2 regions of the Bradyrhizobium sp. UNPA324 genome follow, and region 2 is predicted to be linked to the other one. Evidence: riboswitches for the same ligand, from Rfam matches in the RefSeq annotation. Region 2 holds a riboswitch; the other holds the start of a gene.
The links. A riboswitch is a leader RNA that binds a small molecule or an ion and turns the genes downstream of it on or off. The one in region 2 is predicted to bind cobalamin.

Region 1: it holds a riboswitch for cobalamin, as region 2 does, so the genes downstream of both, UNPA324_RS21275 (TonB-dependent receptor) here and UNPA324_RS18310 (energy-coupling factor ABC transporter permease) in region 2, are expected to answer to the same signal.

What each region holds. Positions count from the first base shown of each region.
Region 1 is NZ_LFJD01000004.1:4,418,135-4,427,925, forward strand. Features, by position in the region: gene uraD (2-oxo-4-hydroxy-4-carboxy-5-ureidoimidazoline decarboxylase) at 1-277, opposite strand, end outside; gene puuE (allantoinase PuuE) at 280-1,215, opposite strand; gene UNPA324_RS21260 (DUF3830 family protein) at 1,216-1,629, opposite strand; gene UNPA324_RS21265 (hypothetical protein) at 1,717-1,992, opposite strand; gene UNPA324_RS21270 (hypothetical protein) at 2,611-3,192, opposite strand; gene UNPA324_RS21275 (TonB-dependent receptor) at 3,294-5,525, opposite strand; cobalamin riboswitch at 5,640-5,853, opposite strand; gene UNPA324_RS21280 (hypothetical protein) at 5,956-6,207, opposite strand; gene UNPA324_RS21285 (hypothetical protein) at 6,352-6,561, opposite strand; gene UNPA324_RS35225 (hypothetical protein) at 6,712-6,888, opposite strand; gene UNPA324_RS21290 (adenylate/guanylate cyclase domain-containing protein) at 6,994-8,730, opposite strand; gene UNPA324_RS21295 (lytic transglycosylase domain-containing protein) at 9,055-9,791, shown strand, end outside.
Region 2 is NZ_LFJD01000004.1:3,776,282-3,786,072, forward strand. Features, by position in the region: gene cobT (nicotinate-nucleotide--dimethylbenzimidazole phosphoribosyltransferase) at 1-678, opposite strand, end outside; gene cobF (precorrin-6A synthase (deacetylating)) at 689-1,438, opposite strand; gene UNPA324_RS18310 (energy-coupling factor ABC transporter permease) at 1,481-2,158, opposite strand; cobalamin riboswitch at 2,196-2,414, opposite strand; gene cobA (uroporphyrinogen-III C-methyltransferase) at 2,449-3,180, opposite strand; gene UNPA324_RS18320 (cobyrinic acid a,c-diamide synthase CobB) at 3,177-4,487, opposite strand; gene cobM (precorrin-4 C(11)-methyltransferase) at 4,487-5,269, opposite strand; gene UNPA324_RS18330 (cobalamin biosynthesis protein) at 5,266-5,634, opposite strand; gene cbiE (precorrin-6y C5,15-methyltransferase (decarboxylating) subunit CbiE) at 5,631-6,812, opposite strand; gene UNPA324_RS18340 (cobalt-precorrin-6A reductase) at 6,811-7,557, shown strand; gene cobJ (precorrin-3B C(17)-methyltransferase) at 7,533-8,267, opposite strand; gene UNPA324_RS18350 (precorrin-2 C(20)-methyltransferase) at 8,264-8,995, opposite strand; gene UNPA324_RS18355 (precorrin-8X methylmutase) at 8,998-9,627, opposite strand; gene cobG (precorrin-3B synthase) at 9,627-9,791, opposite strand, start outside.

The DNA.
Region 1 (9,791 bases), 640 kb from region 2:
TGTTCTGCTCGGCAGTCGATTCCGCCGTGAGCCCCGCGGCACGCTGGGTCTTGCCGGCGAGATCCGGATGCGCCCGGATCAGCGCCAGCTGCACATCGGGGTCGGCGCTCTGGATCGCCGCCATCAGCGCCGCATGCAACTGGTTGATGCCGGCGAACGGCCGCTTGTCGGCGAGCTGCTCGGCGATCCACGGCGAATATTCGACGACGTTGGCGAGCGCGGCAACGAAATCGGCCTTGGCAGCGGCATTGAGATCGGACAGAGAGATCTGCGGCATCGTCAACCGATCTCAAATGCGTCGGCGGCAAGATGCGCGTGCCTGGCGTGCCAGTGCTGCGCGATCTGCAATCGCGTCGGCACCCAGACGCGCTCGTGCTTGGCGATATAGTCGAGGAAGCGGATCAGGCCCGCAGCGCGGCCCGGCCGGCCGGAGAGGCGGCAGTGCAGACCGACCGACATCATCTTCGGCGCGGTCTCGCCTTCGGCATAGAGCACGTCGAAGGCGTCCTTGAGGTAAGTGAAGAACTGCTCGCCTTCAGCAAAGCCCTGCGGGTTGATGAACCGCATGTCGTTGGCGTCAAGCGTATAGGGAATGACGAGCTGCTTGCCGCTCGCACCCTTGACCCAGTACGGCAGATCGTCGGCATAGGAGTCGCAGAGATAGCGGAAGCCGCCCTCTTCCATCAGCAGACGGTTGGTGTTGATCGAGGAGCGTCCGGTGTACCAGCCGAGTGGACGCGCGCCGGTGGCTTCGGTATGGACGCGGATCGCCTCCGCGATCTCGGCGCGCTCCTGCGCCTCGGTCATGTCCTTGTGCTCGATCCATTTCAGGCTGTGGCTGGCGATATCCCAGCCCGCTTCCTTCATCGCCGCGACGATCTCGGGATTGCGCTTCAGCGCGGTGGCGACGCCGAACACCGTGGTCGGCCAGTTGCGCGCGGTGAAGATCCGCCACAGCCGCCAGAAGCCGGCGCGCGAGCCGTATTCGAACATGGATTCGATATTGGCGTGGCGCTGGCCGGGCCAAGGCTGCGCGCCGAGCACGTCGGACAGAAACGCTTCCGAGGCGCGGTCGCCATGCAGGATGTTGTTCTCGCCGCCCTCCTCGAAATTGACGACGAACTGCACCGCGACTCGGGCATCGCCGGGCCATCGCGGGTGCGGCGGGTTGCGGCCGTAACCGCGGAGATCGCGCGGGTAGCTTGTATCGGTCACTTAGACTTCCTCGAAGCGGATCGGCAGGGCGCCCTTCCACAGCACACTCTTGCCCAGCGGCGCGAGATTCTCCAGGCCAGAGGTCAGCGTGATGAAATGGTTGCCGGCGAGCTGGCCCATCTTGCTCGCGAAATGCACGCTGCCATAGGCCAGCAGGATCTCGGTCTCGCTGATGCCGCCGGGATAGAGAATGATCTGGCCGGGCGCGGGATAGCTGGTGTGGTTCTCGTAGCCGACGCCGAAATCGAGATCGCCGAGCGGCATCCACACGCCCTCGCCACTCCAGCGCACATGGATGATGTGGCTTTCGAACGGCAGTGACTTGCGAAAGGCCGCGACGGTCTTGGGTGCCAGCTGCTCCTCGAAGCGGGCATCGAAGGTGAAATCGCCGGCTCGGATAACGAGTTTGCTCATCTCATCTCTCTGGATCGGGGCCTGTGGGCCCCGGAAGCTCTCAAGCAAGAGCACTCCCGGCGGCTTCGCGCAAGTGGCGCAGCCGCATCACCTGCGGTCGTAGGACCAGCCGAAAATGCCGCTCCGCCGCGTCTCCGGTTCCGGCTCGGCGGCAGGCTGCAGCGCCTCCTTCAGCTCCGCCTGCGGCGGCGGCAGCGGTGCCGGCAGGTTTTCGCATGCCATGGAGTAGACCAGCTTGCCGTCTGCGGTACGCCCGATCGGAGCACAGGGATCCTGACGTCCGGCCGCGGTCTTCGCCGTCATCTTGACCTGCGCGGCCGCCGGTGAGGCCAGTAGCAGCAGGATCAGCAGATATCTCGACATCGTTGTCGCCTAAAGCTCGATCGGTCCATTGAACCGGATTGCGGCGGGCAAGTCCATCGGCGCCAGCGGGCATGATTGCCGAATATTTAGCCGGCATGGGCTGGGCGACCTGAGCACAGCCTGGTCGAGACGACCTCGGGGGCGCAACTGTTCATCGCCGGCTCCGCTCGTGTCCCGGACCAGCCGCAACGCTTTGAGCGTTGCGGTGCAGAGCCGGGACCCAGGGCGACACGGCACGATGCGGATGGATGGGCCCCGGCTCAGCAGCGCACCGCTGAAGGAGCGCTGCGCTGCGTCCGGGGCATGAGAGTGAGTGTGGCCGCGCGCTTTCTCCTGCTCGTCATTGCGAGCGAAGCGACTTGTCCGCCGAAGCCTTGGCGAAGGCGGAAGCAATCCAGAATCCTTCCGCGGAGGGATTCTGGATTGCTTCGTCGCAAGGGCTCCTCGCAATGACGGCGTTTGAGGCGTCAGCTTGCTTCTCCAAGTGACGCTGTCATTCCCCGCGAAGGCGGGGAATCCAGTACGCCGCGGCCTCTCGGTTCTATCGCTGGCGCCACTGGAATACTGGATCGCCCGGTTGAACCGGGCGATGACACCACGTGTGTAACTGCAGATCGCTCAGGCCGACATTGCGCCCTTCCGCCCGAACGGATCGATCAGGCGGACGATCTCGCAGACGGCGACGAGGCCGGCCAGCCAGACGGCGCTGGTCAGCCCAATGCGCAAGACGATGGCGAGGGTGAAAGCGCCCTCTCCGCCGAGGACCGGCGTCGCGGCAAGCAGCGCGAGCTCGTAAGTCCCGTAGGCGGCGACGAGCGCGACCATCATCATCGGCGGCGTGCGGCCCTGCGGCAGCATGCGGAGGACGGCCGACGCCGCGGCGGTCGACACAAGCGCAGCCGCGCCGATGACGAAGCCCCAGGCGATCGTGCTGCCGTCGATGGGATAATGCAGCGCGCTGAAACCGATGGTCTGGTTGACCAGCCAGGCGCCGGTGACGACGAGCAGCGCCGGGCGCAGCGGCAGCATCGCCGCGGCAACGACCGCGAAGGCCGCAAACGGCGTCGCACAGGCAAATGCGAAGCTTGCAAGCGCGCATGATGCGGTCAGCAGCGCAAAGCAGAACATCGGCGCAAGGCGCGGCGCGACCGGGTGAATCCGGCAGCCGTCGCCGCGAGACGGCAGGATGCCGCGAGTCATGATGCTAAGAGTCATGATGCTAAGAGGCATGAGTGATCTCCTTCTTCGAATTCCAGTCCATTTGAGGGCGTGCGACGGCCCTGGCGAGGTGAAAGCCTTGATCAGAACGTAGCGCCGGCCTTGAGCAGATAGGTGCGGCCGGGCAGCGGATAGGCGCTGAAACGGCCGTCCGTGAAGGTGCTGGCGATGGCATAGTCGTAGTAAAGTGCATTCAGCACATTGTTGACGCTGAGCGACCAGAAATAGCGCTCATACTGACCGCTGAGCTTGAGGTCGATCGTGCCATTGGCCGGGATCGGCTTCTGGGTGCCCGCCTGGTCGTTGTCCATGCGCCGTTCGCTCCAGAAGCGCGCGGTGGCATCGAGCACCAGATAATTCTGCCGGATGTTCCAGGTGACACCCGCACTCGCCGTATAGCGCGACACCAGCGGCACGTCGTTGCCGGCCCAGACGCCTTCGCGGAAGACGGCGCGGGTATAAGCCATGCCGGAGCGCAGCAGCAGGGCCTCGTTGACGCGATAGGACAGGCTGGTCTCCGAGCCGTAGCGCCGGGTCGGATCGAGATTGGTGTTGTAGAACAGGACCGGGCTGAAATGGACCTCGTTGGTGAGGTCCATCAGATAGAGGCTGCTCTGCAGCTGCAGCCCCCCGCCCTTGATGTGCAGACCGCCCTCGATGTCGTGCGAGGTCTGGGTCTTGAGCTGGAACGTTTGCGGGATCGCCGCGAAGGTCAGGGGATCGAAGGAAGGCCCCGAGGACAGGCGCTCGTCGACGTCAGGCGTGCGGAACGCGCGCGCGGCGCGGCCGAACAGCGAGACCGTGTCATTGAGGCGATGTTCGGCCCCGAGATGCAGCGCATATTGGGTCTCGTCGCTCGTCAGCGGCAGCGCGCCGATGTCGGCGTTGAACGGCGCCGCCGCGTCGAAATTGTCGCGTGCCTCAAGACGGACATTCTGCACACGTGCGCCGTAGGAGACATCGGTCGTGGGCAGCACCCCCAATGTGTGCTGGACATAACCCGCGACCGTCTGCTGCCTGAGGTCGTAATTGTGCCAGGCGGCGAGCCGCTGCCCCGCGCCGCGGTTCTGCTGAAAGCTCGCATCGTAATAGTCGATGCCGGTCAGGAGCTGCGATGGCATGCCGAGCAGCAGGCTCTTCACACTGAGCCGCGGCGTGATCGACCATGTCGTCAGATTGGAATCGACATAAGTCGACGTGAAGAAGGCCGGAACCGGCGTCGGGCTGGAGAAGAACGCACTCTGCTGCTTCTTGTCGCGCACACCGCCGTCGACGATGAGATCGACGCCGTTGACCAGGGTCTTGGCGAAGCCGGCTGTCGCGCCAAAGCCCTGCTGGTTGGCGTGGTTGAACGGCGTGCTGGTCCCTCGGCGGTTGCTCTTGAGCTCATCGAGGCCGATGGAGGGATCGACGGTGCGGCCGCCCGGCAGTCGCAACTCCTGATTGTCGCCGGTGACGGTAAGAAAAGCGGTCAGGCCTGATGTGGTGTAGTTGAGATTGCCGACGCCGTTCTCCTGGGAATAGCGATTGTTGTCGCGATAGCCGTCGGTCCTGACGGCATTACCGTAGAACGAGGTCGACCACGGACCGGAATTGAGCGAGGTCGAGACGTTGCCGAGCTTGGTGTTGAACGAGCCGAAGCCGGCTTCGATGCGCGCCGTCACGGGCGGTCCGCCGATTCCGGTCTTGGTGACGATGTTGATGACGCCGCCGACCGCGTTGTCGCCGTAGAGCACCGCTCCGGAATTTCCGCGCGTGACCTCGATACGCTCGATCGAATGGAGCGGGATGGTGGAGAGGTCCACCTGCGCCATGTCGACGTCGTTGAGCCGCCGGCCGTTGACCAGCACCAGCGTGTTGGCGGTGGCAAAGGCGCCGAAGCCACGCAGGTCCACGCTGGTCTTGGCGCCGATCTGGCCGCCATAGAACGTCGTGATCTGGGCCCCCGGGGTCTGCGCGGCGATGATCTCGGCAAGCGTCTGCGACGGCGAATGCGCGATATCCGCGGCCGTGATGACGGTCGTGGCGGTCCCGATGATGCCGCTGTTGGCGGCAACAGCTTCCGAGCCGGATGAGCCGGTGCCATCGCCTGCCGGCGCGAGATTCACAGTTCGCCGCGGCCTCGTCGCGTCGCCCTCACCGATCGCTCTGGCCCGCGTGCGGTTCTGATCGTCGGGCTTGCTCACTTCGATCGGCGGCAACTGCTCGGCAAGAGCCTGCTGGGCGGAGGCGGAGGATAGATCGAGCGAGTGGAGTGAGACAGACGCGAACAGGCCAGCGCGGAGGCGCCGGACGGCAGAGACGAAACGGGACAATGTTGTAACCTCGGTATGACGTCAGTGGCACGTCACAGCGAACGAGGTTTCACGGCGGAGCAATGAACCGCTCCGGTGAAGCCAATGTCTGTACTCCCCGACCGACATCTTCGCGTGTGACCACGGCTGACGGCAGGTCTCCTGGCTCGCGGGTCATTACCTTGCGTCGCCTTCCCAGGACCGAGATTCCCAGTGGCACAGGACGAAAGATTCACCGCTTACAGTTGCGGGGGCAGCCGTGGCGTTGAGACAAATCCCGGCGTTGGGACCTCCCGCACCACATTCCCTTTTGATCTCCATGGGGAGAACCGTCGCGATCATTTACGTGTCGTTCCACCGGAGAGTCAATCGAGTGGTCGATCGATGTCGGCGCCGCGAGCCGGCATCGACGCACCGGCCAATGCAAGTCCACGAAACGGGTGCCGGCCGCTCAGGTTCGCCCTCGCAAACGTTGGGCCTGCGCCCAGGCGACAGCGACATCGCGTGGCGGAACATCGACGCGCTTGATCGGGGTCAATTCGCCGGAGGCCGAGACGATCGCGGTTTCCTCGCGCCGGCAGCGCGTGCAGACAAAACGGACCTCATGCGGGGATGCCGACCAGTTCGACCGCTTCACATTGGCCGCCATCGGCCAGGCATCGCAATGCGAGCACGACACCAGAAATCGACCTGGATCGAGCATACCCATTTCCATCGGACTCCGCGTCCTGCCGCCTCCTTCAATGATTAATCCAAGTGAATCGTTCCGGTGCCCAAGCACCGTCAGTTCCGCCCGATCAGCCGGCGACCTCGGGCTCGCGTTCCCGCCGCCGCAGGCGTCGGGATCTCAGCGCGCGCCCTTGAGGGTGCAGGAGGTCGAGCAGGTGACGGTGGTGCCGTGATCGCATGCTTTGCAGGCGTTGACGCACTGGTTCATGTCGCGGGGGTTGTAGCTGTAGTTCCGCAGCGCGCAGACCGGCGTCGAGCCGGTGATGTCCTGCTCCTGGTCGCAGGCCGCCGTCATGAGCGCGATGATGATCACGGCAACGAGGCGCATGGAATCGCCCTGTCAGGCATGGCAAATGGCACTCACGAGGCACGTTGCATTGCAGCGAGCCCCGGCCTTCCCACCGCTGGCATCGCCGATCAGCGACGCCCGCATGCCTAAGGATGCGCGCCAAATCTTAAGAACGGATTGCTGCCGGCCTCAGGCCGCAGCCTTGGTCGCGATCGCCTGCCGCATGTCCACCGCCAGCTGACGGTACTGCTCCGAAAGCTTCAGATAGAACTCGCGCTTGGTGCTGTCGGTGGCGAGCTTGGCGATCAGCTCGCATTCGGCGGTGAGTGTCTCGAACCGTTCCAGCCTATCCTGAAGTTCTGGCATCGGCGTGTCCCCATCAGACGCCTCAAGGACATCCAACCTAAGCCCGGGAAATAGGTCACGGCGAACATCGTTATCGAGCAGAAGCAATTTTTCCGGTGCGGCAGCCTATTTGCTGTCGAGGCGCCAGGCGCCGTCCCATCCCTCGCCCGGCGGGCTCGCCTCGAACTGCGCGACGCGCCCGAGCATCGTGAGCGAGGGGCCGTCGCCGGGGACGGCTTCGAGCGCCGCGTTGAAGGCAGCACGCGCCGCATCGAAGCGCCGGGCGCGATAGGCGGCGAGCGCTTCGACATAGTGCATACGCAAGCTGTCCTGCGCATCGGTGAGTGCGCCCGCCCTCGCCATCACCTCGAAGATCGCCTGCGGCGCGGTCTGGCCGGCGACGGCCAGACGATCGATCTCGCGCAGCTCGAGCCGCGATCCGATCGCTTCGGCGGTGGCCTGTGAGATCAGGATGCGGGTGCCATAGACCTTGTTGACGGCTTCCAGCCGCGAGGCCAGGTTCACGGCATCGCCCATCACGGTGAAGCTCATCATCAGTTCGGAGCCGATGCTGCCGGTCAGCACCTCGCCGGTGGCAATGCCGATCCGCAAGTCGCACGGCGCGGGCATGGCGCGGATGCCGAGCAGGTCGGGCAGCTGGCGCTGCAGCGCGGGGACCTGGTCGGCCATCTCGATCGCCGCGATGCCGGCAAGGAGCGCCTGCTCGTCATCCTCGATGAAGGGCGGGCCCCAATAGGACATGATGGCATCGCCGATATACTTGTCGATGATGCCGCGATTGCTCCTGATGGGGGCGGACATCACCGTGAAATAGTGGTTCATCACCTTGACGAGGCCGCGCGGCGTCATGCCCTCGCTCATCGAGGTGAAGCCGCTCATGTCGCAGAACATGATGGTCATGACCCGGCGCTCGCCGTCGATCGCGACCTCCGGCCGGTCGATCAGCCCCTGCACCACCTTGGGATCGATGTAGCGGCCAAAGGTTTCGCGGATGCGCTCGTTGTGCCTGAGCTGCTCGGTCATGCGGTTGAAGGCCGCGGCGAGCTCGCCGATCTCGTCCTGAGTGGAGACGGTGATGGTCTTGTCGAAGCGGCCGGCCTCGACCTCGCGGGTGCCGGCGAGCAGCAGCCGCACCGGGCGCGTGATGCCGCTGGACACCAGAAGGGCAAAGACAAAGCCGACGATCGCCGCGAGCAACGTCACGACGCCCGAAACGACGATCGCCTGATGCTGGCGGCTGATCACCTGCGAGGTCGAGAAGAACACCTGCGTCAGCATGTCGGCGCGGATTGCATCGACCTTCCGGTTGAACTGATCGCGCAGCACGTCGATGTGTTCCAGCGTGCCGCGGGCCTCCGCCATCTGCTTGGCATCGACCTGCTTGAGCAGCCTTGCATGGTCCTCGTTGAGATCGCGCCGCAGCTCGGTGACGGCGGTCTCGATGCGGATATCGATCCGCCCCAGCGCGGCATTGTCGGAATAGGTTCTGGGGTCGTCGATGATCGCGTTGACGAGGGTACGCGCGGCCTCGGCCTCCTCCTCGATCTTGCGGTCCGATTCCTCGAAGTCGCGAAGGCGCGCCGCATAGGCCTCCTCGTCCGACGGGGCCTCCATCCTGGTCATGACCATCCGCCGCAGCGCCAGCCCCCGCTCCAGCGAGCGGATGTTGGCGCGGGCCAGATGGCTATAGGCCGGAATGTAGCGGTTGGTCAGCTCGTCGAGCAGGACACCGACCTGGCTCGACATCACCATCGACAGGATCGAGGTGACCAGCATCAGGACGATCAATCCGAGGGCGATGCCGACGATCTTGCGCCGGATCGACTGGTTGAAAATCGGCATAGGTACGGGAGCAAAGGCTGAAAGGACGGAACTAGGGAACTCAATACACCTGATTTGGCCGCCGGAACACGTGCATCTGTGCCTCCGTGACGCCGGGAGCCGTTTGGCGCGGCGCGCGGGCCCAATACGTTAACAAAAGATTAAAGAATTGCCTGTGCCGACACTTGGTGAGTTCCCGAGTTCCAATCCGGATTTTGCCGCATTGTTGCGACAGCGTGAGGAATGGGAGACGATACCGTGGCATCGTTTGGTGTCGTCTTTGATTCTCAAGCCGCATGTCGTCGCGGACCTTGGTTTGTAGTGGTTTCGCAGGGGGACCATCGAATGAACCAGTGCCTACGCTCGCTCGCGTGTGTCGTTGCCGTGGCCGCATTGGCCCTCCTCCCCACCGAGCTGGCGGCCAAGAGCAGCCACAAATCATCCGCGCCGAAGAAGTCGCATGAGGCGAAAGCCGGCAAGCCGCGTCATGCGGCGGCCAAGTCCTCGGCAAAATCGCGCCACGGCAAGCATGCCGAGGCCAAGCGCAGGTCGAAGAAGACCGACGACTTGCCTGCGGACAAGCCGGCCGCACCGGCGCTGACCGGCGACCTCGCCGCGCTGAAGGACGCGATCGACCTCGCGCGCAAGGGCAAGAGCGATGACGCGAGCGCGGCGCGCGACCGCATCATCGATCCCGCCGGACAGAAGCTCGCGGACTGGTTCATGCTGCGCCATTCCGAGAGCACCGCGAATTTCAAGCGCTACGCCGCCTTCCTCACGGCCAATCCGGACTGGCCGAGCCGCGCGCTGCTGCGCCGCCGTGCCGAGGCGCGGCTGTGGCAGGAGAAGAGCGACGCCGCCATTGTGCACAAATTCACGATGGATCGTCCGACCAGCGCCAAGGGCAAGTTCGCGCTCGCCCGCGTGCTGCTCGCCGAAGGCGACACCGACCGGGCCACGCGGCTGGTGCGCGAGGCCTGGCGCACGGATGAATTGTCCGAGCGCAGCGAGGAGGATTCCTACGAGGCGTTCCGCGATCTCCTCACCGCGGACGATCATCGCGCCCGCATGGACAAGCGGAT
Region 2 (9,791 bases):
TGCAACGCCGTGCCGTGCAATCGCGGCGTCGATCACGCGCGCCTTGTGCGCCCGGCCGGCCGCATCGACGCCGGTGCCGCTGCCCGCGATCTCCTCGGCGCTGATGCCAAGCAGGCTCGCCGCAATCGCCGCCGATGTCGTGGTGTTGCCGATCCCCATTTCGCCGAAGATCAGCAGGTCGGGCTGATTGGCTTCCGCGCGCACCACCGCGCGCTGGCCGGCCTCGAAGGCAAACGCCAGCTCCGTAAGCAGGAGCGCGGCCTCCACGCTGAAATCGCGCGTGCCATGGCGCGGCTTGTCGGTGACGATGCCCGTCATCTGCTCCTGCGCCAGCGTGCCGGCGTCAACCACCTCCAGGCGCGAGCCAAGCTCGCGCGCCAGCACCGAAATCGCAGCACCGCCGGAGGCAAAGTTCGCCATCATCGCGATGGTCACGGCTTGCGGATAGGCCGACACGCCCTGCGCGACGATGCCGTGATCACCGGCGAAGACGACAATGGGTACACGCGCGGCGCGTGGCTGCTCGGTCGCCTGCAGACCTGCGAGCTCGATTGCGAGCTGCTCAAGCCGGCCAAGCGCGCCGGTCGGTTTTGTCAACTGCGCCTGACGCGCGATCGCCGCTTCGCGATGGACTGCGGAGATCTCGGGGCAGTTCTGGGTGATCCATTCGGGGAGCATGCTGCCTCGCTTAACGCCTGCGCTTGAGAATATAGCTGTCCATGATCCAGCCATGCCGCTCGCGCGCCTCCTGGCGCTGCGCGACGATGCGCGGACCGACTTCAGCCAGCACGCCGGACATGATGATCTGATCGGGCATGCCGAGATAGGCGCCCCAATAGATGTGAATCCCGAGTGGATCCAAGGATTGAAACGCCGTGCCGCCGTCGAGCATCACCACCACGGTGTCGACACCCTGCGGCCAGCCGCCTTCGCGTAAGCGCCGCCCCGTCGTGACCAAGAACGGCTCGCCGATATCGTTGAGCGGCAGTGCATGTGCCGCGCACAGCGCCTGGATCGACGTGATGCCGGGCACGACTTCGATTTTGGGTAAGGGGTCGAGCCGCCGCGCAATGCGCAGCGAGGAATCATACAGCGAAGGATCGCCCCAGATCAGCAGCGCGACCTTGCCCTCGCCGCCGAAATGATTTGCGATCGCCTGCGACCAGGTCGCGGCAACCGCATCGTGCCAGTCGTCCACGCCCTTGCGGTAATCCGCTTCACCTGCGTCGCGCACGGGAAGATCGAACTCGGCGATAACGGTCTTGCCGCTACCGACAACATCCGCGCAGATCGTCCGCCTGAGATCGGCGAGATCGGACTTCGCCGTTCCCTTGCGCGGGATCAGGATGAGATCGGCGGCATTGATGGCTTCAACGGCGGCGCGTGTGAGCTGGCCAGGATCGCCGCAACCGATGCCGATCAGGGAAAGCGTGAGCATCGCGGGCGCTGGGGGCGGCCATGACGGCCGCCCCTTGTCTCTCTAGGCCGCGTTGTGCAGGCGCGGGGTGACGAGGCCGGGCGCGGTGACGCCGCGCAGCGACTTCGCAAGCGCCAGCACGGCGAGATCGGCGAGCGGCTCGATCACGATGACCAGCGCGTAAGAGGCCGCAAACGTCGCGATGCTGGCGAGGTTGCTCATCGCAAAACCGGAGCCATAGAGCGCCCAGAACGCTACCCAGGCGATCACGCCGGCCTGATAGGTCGTCGACAGCGCCAGCGCCTGCCGATACCTGAGGTCGACATAAGCGGTGTTGCGCGAGATGATCCGTGTGGCGATTGCCTGGATCGCGAACAGCGGCACCAGCAGCGTCGTGACGTTCATGCCGTATTGCGGCAGGTCGGCCGGCTCGAAGAACACGCCCTGAAGCAGCAGGCCGAACGCCAGGCCGAAGGCGGCAGGCGCAGCGCCGAACAGCAGGAACAGCGTCGAGCCGAGGATGAAGTGCACCTCGGACACCCCGACCGGGAAGTGCGGCAGAATCTCGAAGAAGGTGAAAACAAGGGCGGTGGTGGCGAGCGTCCGCGCCGCGAACGAGCCGATGCCCTGCTCGCGCACGGTCTCGGCGGCGAGCTTCAAGGCAACGCCGCCCGCGGCGACGCCGGTTGCGTAACTCAACACGAGCTTGGCGCCCGTCACGATTCCGGGTTCGATATGCATGGCTTAGATCCTTCCTGCCGTCACACCCGACGGCCTTGGCCTCAAAACGTGCAGGGCCGGTCTCCTGGCTCGCGGTTCACTGGGTTCTCCGGCCTTCCCGGGCCTTGCGGCCCAGTGGCTGATCGGAGCCCCTCACCGCTTACAGTCGCGGGGGCGGCTGGGGTTTTGGGCGCCGCAACTTGGTCCGCCCACCCCCATTCCCGATTATGCTCCGGCGCTTTGCGCCGCGTCGAGCACCATGCCTCTCCTGTGTGCCCCTTTCGCCGAGCCGGCGTCAAGGGGCGAAGCGGTCACGAGGGATAATCCCCCGCCAGCGCGCCGAACAGGATCACGGCGGCGGTTGAAGCGGCGCCGCCGCGGGCAAGCTGCTCGGCAAGCTCGGCAATGGTGGTGCGGACCAGCCGCTCGTCGGGGCGACCGAGGGACTCGGCCAACAGCGCCGGAGTATCCGCGGCGAGACCGTGTGCGATCAATTTTGCGACAAGCGCCGGGAAGGTGCGCCGGCCCATATAGACCACGGTCGTCGCCTCAGGATCGGCCAGCGCCGCCCAGTTCAGATTCGGCGGCAGCTCGCCGGTGACGTCGGCCCCGGTGACGAACTGCACCCGGCGCGAGGTGTGGCGCCGGGTCAGGGGAATGCCGGCCTGGGCCGCTGCGGCGCAAGCCGAGGTGACGCCGGGAACGATCTCATAGCCGATGCCGGCCTCGCGCAGCGTCTCGATCTCCTCCTCGAGCCGGCCGAAAATGCCGGCATCGCCTGACTTGAGCCGCACCACGCGCGCCCCTGTTGCGGCATAATCGACCAGGAGCCGGTTGACGTGATGCTGCTTGGTCGAGGGCCGCCCTGCCCGTTTCCCGACCGCGACGAGATTGGCGCCGGGCCGGGCGAGATCGAGGATCGCGCCCGAGGCGAGATCATCATAGAGCACGACGTCGGCCTCGCGCAGCCGCGCGGCGCCCTTGAGCGTGAGCAACTCGGGATCGCCGGGTCCGGCGGAGATGAAGGAGACGAATCCGCTCACCGGTCCTCCGCGATCAGATGAAAGAAAGTGCCGCTGACGTGGCCCCGCCGCGAGCCGGTCTCGGCAATGGCCGCGCCCGTCGCATCGTGCACGACCGCCAGCTGCGGATCAGGCTGGCCAAGAATGGTCGAATAGTGAAACTCATGGCCGCGCAGACGCGCCCCGGCGCGATATCCCGGCATCGGCGCGGCGAGCGCCGCGAGGCGATAGCCCAGATGCATGCGGCGTTTGGCAAAGCTCGTCTCGAGGCCAAGCAGGCCTGTCATCTCGTGGCGCATCCCGTCCGCGTCGGTCAAAGCGGCTCCCAACACCATATAGCCCCCGCATTCGCCATGCACCGGCCGCGTTTCGGCGAAAGCGCGCAGCCCGCTGCGAAAACGGGCATTGGACGCGATCCTGCCGGCATGAAGCTCGGGATAACCGCCGGGCAGCCAGCACACGTCGGCACTCGCGTCAGGCGCTTCATCGGCCAGCGGCGAGAACGGCAAGATTTCTGCGCCCGCCGCGCGCCAGGCCTCCAGCATATGCGGATAGACGAAGGAGAACGCGGCATCGCGCGCCAGCGCAACGCGCTGGCCGGGCGGCACTACATTGACGCCGCTCGCCGCGGCTCGCGGCGAACAGCTGGCTGCGGAGCGCAGCACCGCGTCGAGATCGACATGCTCGGCGACGAAGCGCGCGGCCTCGTCGATCAGCTTGCCGATCTCGGCCTGCTCTTCGGCCTGCACCAGGCCGAGATGCCGCTTCGGCAGACTGATCTCGGCATGACGCGGCAGCGCGCCGAACACGGCGATGCCGACATCGCTGAGTGCACGCCGCACCAAATCTTCATGGCGTGGGCTGGCAACGCGGTTGAGCACGACGCCCGCAAGCCGCACACCTGCGCGATAATCGCGAAGGCCTGCGGCGATTGCGGCTGCGGTCTGCGCCTGGCCAGACGGGTCGATCACCAGCAGCACCGGCCAGCCCAGCATCTCGGCGATGTCGGCGGTGGCACCGGTGCCGCAGACGCCATGCGCGGCGACGCCGTCGAACAGGCCCATCGAGCCCTCGGCGAGCACAATATCGGCATCCGCGCCGCGGCTGACCAGATGCGCGATTGTCCCCCGATCCATCGCCCAGCTATCGAGATTGACCGAAGCGCGTCCAGTCGCGGCGGCATGAAAGGCCGGATCGATGTAATCGGGACCGCTCTTGAAGCACTGCACATTCAAGCCGCGATGGCGCCAGGCCCGCGCGAGCGCCAGCGTCAGCGTGGTCTTGCCGACGCCGGAGGCTGGTGCCGAGATGATGAGGCCCGCCGGCATCACGACGCCTCCGGAAAGCGCGGCTCGGCACCGACGGGCCGATAGCGACGATCGTAGTCGGCGGCGTAGAGCCGGCTCTCGTCGAAATCCGCGGCGCCAAGCGTTCTGCCGACCAGGATCAGCGCGGTGCGCTCCATCTCCGTTCCGACTGCGGCATCGAGCGTTGCCAGCGTCGCGCGCACAATGCGCTGGTCCGGCCAGCTCGCACGCCAGACGACCGCGACCGGACAATTTTCGCCATAATGCGGCGTGAGCTCGGCGACGACCTTGTCGAGCAGATGAATCGAGAGGTGGATCGCAAGCACGGCACCAGTGGCTGCGAATGCGGCGAGCTTCTCACCTTCAGGCATCGCGCTAGCACGACCCGGCGTGCGCGTCAGCACCACCGTCTGGGCAAGACCGGGCAGCGTCAGCTCAGCCTCCAGCGCTGCCGCGGCAGCCGAGAAAGAGGGCACGCCAGGTGTCACAGTGAACGGAATGGCGAGCGCGCGCAGGCGGCGGAGCTGCTCGCCCATCGCCGACCAGATCGAGAGATCGCCGGAATGCAGCCGCGCGATGTCCTTGCCCTCTGCATGCGCAGCGGCGATCTCCGCGATGATCTCATCGAGCGACAGAGGCGCGGTGTTGACGATGCGCGCGCCCGGCGGGCAATGCGACAAGACACCTTCGGGCACCAGTGAGCCCGCATAGAGACAGACCGGACAGGCCGCGATCAAGTCGCGGCCGCGCAAGGTCAACAAGTCAGGCGCGCCCGGCCCTGCGCCGATGAAATGCACCGTCATGCGCCGTCTCCTTCCGCAATGGCGGCGGTCGCCGTGTGGTCCTGCGAAACCACGCGCGTCGCAATGAGCCGAGCCCGAGGGCCAGCCGCGGCGAGCGCCGCGGCTTCGGCAACAGATCCTGCTCCAAACTTCTCCATGACGAATTTCGACTGCGTCGGCGTATCGATGCCGGCCAGCATATCGGCGGGGATACCCCTGATCGGCACGCCGCATTCACGCGCGAGTTGCTTCAGCGCCTCCGCATCGGCTTTGTCGGCCACGGTCGCAACCGCTGCGAGGCCCTCGGAACCGCCGGCCGCCGACAGCGCCTCGCGCAGCGAAGCCAGCGTGACATCCTTTCTGAATCCGAGCCCGGCGACCTTCATCGGACCGTACTCCACTGCACCACCGGGCGTGCCGCCTCCCAGGAGCGATAGCGGCCGAGCGGCGCGGCTTGCGCAATCTCGACCCGCATCAGCTCGCCACCGTGGCGCTGATGCAGCCCGCCCAGCAGTGCTTCCGTTTCCAGCGTAACGGAATGCGCAACCAGCCGTGCGCCCGGCGAAAGCCGCGACCAGATGGCATCGAACATTGCGCTATCGAGGCCCCCGCCGATAAAGACGGCATCCGGCGCTTCTGCCCCGGCAATAGCTTCCGGTGCCCTTCCCGTGACGACAATGATCCGATGCGCCAGTCCGAACGCGGCTGCATTCTTGCTGATGTTCGCGACGCGATCCTCGCGTGCCTCGATGGCAGTCGCCGTCCCGCCGCACAGCGCCCACTCGACCGAGATCGAACCCGAGCCGGCACCGATGTCCCACAGCCGTTCGCCGGGACGCGGCGCCAGCGCCGAGAGCGCGAGCGCGCGCACCGGGCGCTTGGTGATCTGGCCGTCGTGGACGAACAAATCGTCTGGCAGGCCCGAGCTGCGCGGAATGCCCTGCGTCCCCCTCGCCCACACCGCCACCGCGACCAGATCTCCAGCGATCTCCTCGGAAAAGAGGTCGGCGCGATGCTGGTCAATGTATTCCTGTGGCCCGCCAAGCGCTTCGAGCGTCCACAACAATGAGGCGCCCCACCCGCGTTTCGTCAACCACTTCGCGAGATTGCCGACCGCCGTTGCGTCACGCATCAGGCAGATGATGCGCGCATCTCGCACCAGATGCGGTATCAGGCGCTCGAACGGTGCGGCATGAAGGCCGATGCATGTCACGGACTCCAGCCGCCAGCCCAGCCGCGCGGCAGCGAGCGAGAATGTCGATGGTGCCGGGTGCGCCATCCACTCGTCGCTACCGAGCTTCTCGGCGAGAACGGCCCCCGCGCCGTACCAGAACGGATCACCGGAGGCGAGCACCACCGTTGGCCGGTCGCGACAGCTCAGAACGACAGCGGCGTCGAACGGCACCGGCCACGGACGGCCGCGACTGCCCACGCCGGAAAGCGCAAGATGCCGCTCGCCGCCGAACACGGTTTCAGCCTCCCTGAGCGCCTTTCGGCTTGCCTCGGACAGCCCGGCAAGGCCATCTTCGCCGATACCGACGATGGTCAGCCAGGGATCAACCATGACACGCGCCCTCATTCTGGGCGGAACGGCCGATGCGAGCCTGCTCGCCGCGGCGATCGCGCGCACCGGTCTTGACGCCGTCTATTCCTATGGCGGCCGCACCCGCGCACCGGCGGATCAGCCGCTGCCGACCCGCATCGGTGGCTTCGGCGGCGTGAGCGGCCTTGCCGACTACATCCGCGGCGAAGGCATCACGCATGTGATCGACGCGACGCATCCCTTCGCAGCCGAGATGAGCCGCCATGCGGTCGAAGCGTGCGCGGACACCGGAACGCCGCTGATTGCGCTGGAACGCACACCGTGGATCAAGACGCCTGGCGACAACTGGATCGAGGTCGCAGATGTCGGCGCCGCGGTCACAGTGTTGCCCGAGCTGCCCGCAAACGTGTTCCTCGCCATCGGTCGCCAGCATACCGCGCCATTTGCGACGAAGCCGCAGCACACCTACACCCTGCGCTTCGTCGATCCGCCCGAAGCGCCGCTGCCCTTCGCCGCCGACGTGATCGTGTCGCGCGGCCCCTTCACGCTCGACGGAGAGCTGCAAATGCTGCGCAGGCGCGGCATCGCCACGATCGTCGCTCGCAATTCCGGCGGCGATGGCGCGCGTGCCAAGATCGACGCGGCCCGCATGCTCGGCCTTCCCGTCATTATGATCTCGCGACCGGAGCTGCCCGAGCGCTGGCGGGTCGACAGCGTCGCTGACGTGATGGAGTGGCTCGGTCATCGCGCCTGCCTCGGCGCATAGACCCAGCGGCCGACGCGGCGCGTCTGCGAATTGCCGACGATCACCAGCGTGCGCATGTCGGCCATCTCGGGCGCCGCCTCGTTCAGCGTCACCGTCTGGATCTTCTCATCAGGCGCGCTGATGGCGCGCGCGAAGATCACGAGGCGCTCGCCACAACCGGCCTCCTTCAACACTGAAAGCGCGCGGCCAAAGCCCTCCGGCCGGCTCGCCGAGCGCGGATTATACATCGCGATCGCAAAGTCGGCTTCCGCGGCGAGGCGCAGGCGCTTCTCGATCAATGTCCAGGGCTTGAGATTGTCGGAGAGATTGATCGCGCAGAAATCATGGCCCAGCGGCGCGCCGGCGCGGGCGGCGGCGGCCAGCATCGCGGTGATGCCGGGCAGCACGCGGATTGCCAGCGCCTGATATTGCGGCGCCTGTTCGAGCGCCTCGAACACGGCGGAGGCCATCGCGAAGACGCCGGGATCGCCGGAGGACACGACGACGACCTGCCTACCCTCGGACGCGAGCCGCAGCGCTTCGCTTGCGCGCTGCAGCTCCTCGCGATTATCGGAAGGATGCAGAATAAGGCCCGGCCGCGCCGGCACCCGCGCGACATAGGGCGCATAGCCCAGAATGTCGGTTGCTGAGGCGAGCGCAGCTGAGACCTCCGGCGTCACCAGCGCATCGCTACCCGGCCCGAGGCCCGCGATGGTCAAGGAGCCCGTCATTCGGCGGCATCCAGATGCCGGCCCTTGCCGTGAACCAGCACGATCGCAAAGTAAGGACAGTCGGCGGCATCGATCTCCGCGAGCCGCGCGACACGCTCGCCCGGCATAGTGCCACGCTCGACCAGCCAGGCATCGTCGAGCCGGCCAGCGGACGCGAGTGCCCGGCGCACTTTTGCGAGATTGCGGCCGGTCTTCATGACGACGAGCGCATCGGAATCGCGCATGCGCCGCTCGAGCTCGCCTTCCGGAAGTGTCCCCATCAGCACCGTCGTCACGTCATCGCCGAGCGCGATCGGCTGGCCGACGCCGTTCCAGCAGCCGACCATGCCGGGAATGCCGGCGATCACCTCGATCTCGACGCGGCCTTGCAGGCGCGTATGCAGATGCATGAAGGAGCCGTAGAAGTAGGGATCGCCCTCGCAGAGCACGACGACATCGACCGCGCGCGAAAGCCGCGCCAGGCGCTCCGCCCATTCGTCGTAGAAGCCGGCGAGCAACTGCACGTATTCGGGACTGTCGAATGCGATCTCTGTCGTGACCGGATACTCCATCGGGTATTCGGTGACGTCGGCTGCCAACATGCATTCGACGATGCGCCGCGCCTGGCCCGGCCTGCCCTTCTTGCGGAAAAAAGCGACGTGCTGCGCGGCGCGGACGGTGCGATCGGCGCGCACGCTCATCAGATCGGGATCACCGGGGCCGAGACCACAGCAGATGATGCGTCCCATCGCTATTCGCTCCGGCTCGCCAACGCATTCACGGCCGCGACCGTGATTGCGGAGCCGCCGAGGCGGCCGTCGACCGTCAGCGCCGGCGCCGGCGGATCGGCCATCAGCGCCGCCTTGGACTCGGCCGCGCCGACAAAGCCGACTGGGCAGCCGATGATCGCCGCCGGCCGCGGACAGTTTTGGTCCTCCAGCATGTTGAGCAGATGAAACAGCGCGGTCGGCGCATTGCCGATCGCAACGATTGCGCCCTCAAGATACGGCCGCCACAGCTCGAGCGCCGCGGCCGAGCGGGTGTTGCGCATCGATTGCGCGAGCGCTGGCACGGTCTCGTCGCCGAGCGTGCAGATGACAGCGTTGGCCGCGGGCAGCCTTGCGCGCGTAATTCCCTCCGAGACCATGCGCGCATCACACAGGATCGGCGCGCCTCTTTGCAGCGCGGCGCGCGCGGCAGCCGCCATGCCGGGCGTGAAGCGGATATGCGCCTCCAGGCCGATCATGCCGGCGGCATGGATCATCCGCACCACGACCTGCTCCTCGTCCGCCGTGAAGCGCGCAAGATCGGCCTCGGCTCGGATGGTGGCAAAGGACTGGCAGTAGATCGTGGCGCCATCGGTCTCGTAAACGTGCGGCATCAATTCCCTCCGACGAGGATGGAGGGATCACTGACGATGTCGGCGCCGTTGAGGCCGCGCAGGACCGGCTCATCGCGCGTCGAGCCGTCGCGGACGAGATCGAAGCCGGCGCGCGTCGCCACCAGCGTGACTGCGGCCGTGCCGGAATGGGCACAGCCTTTGCC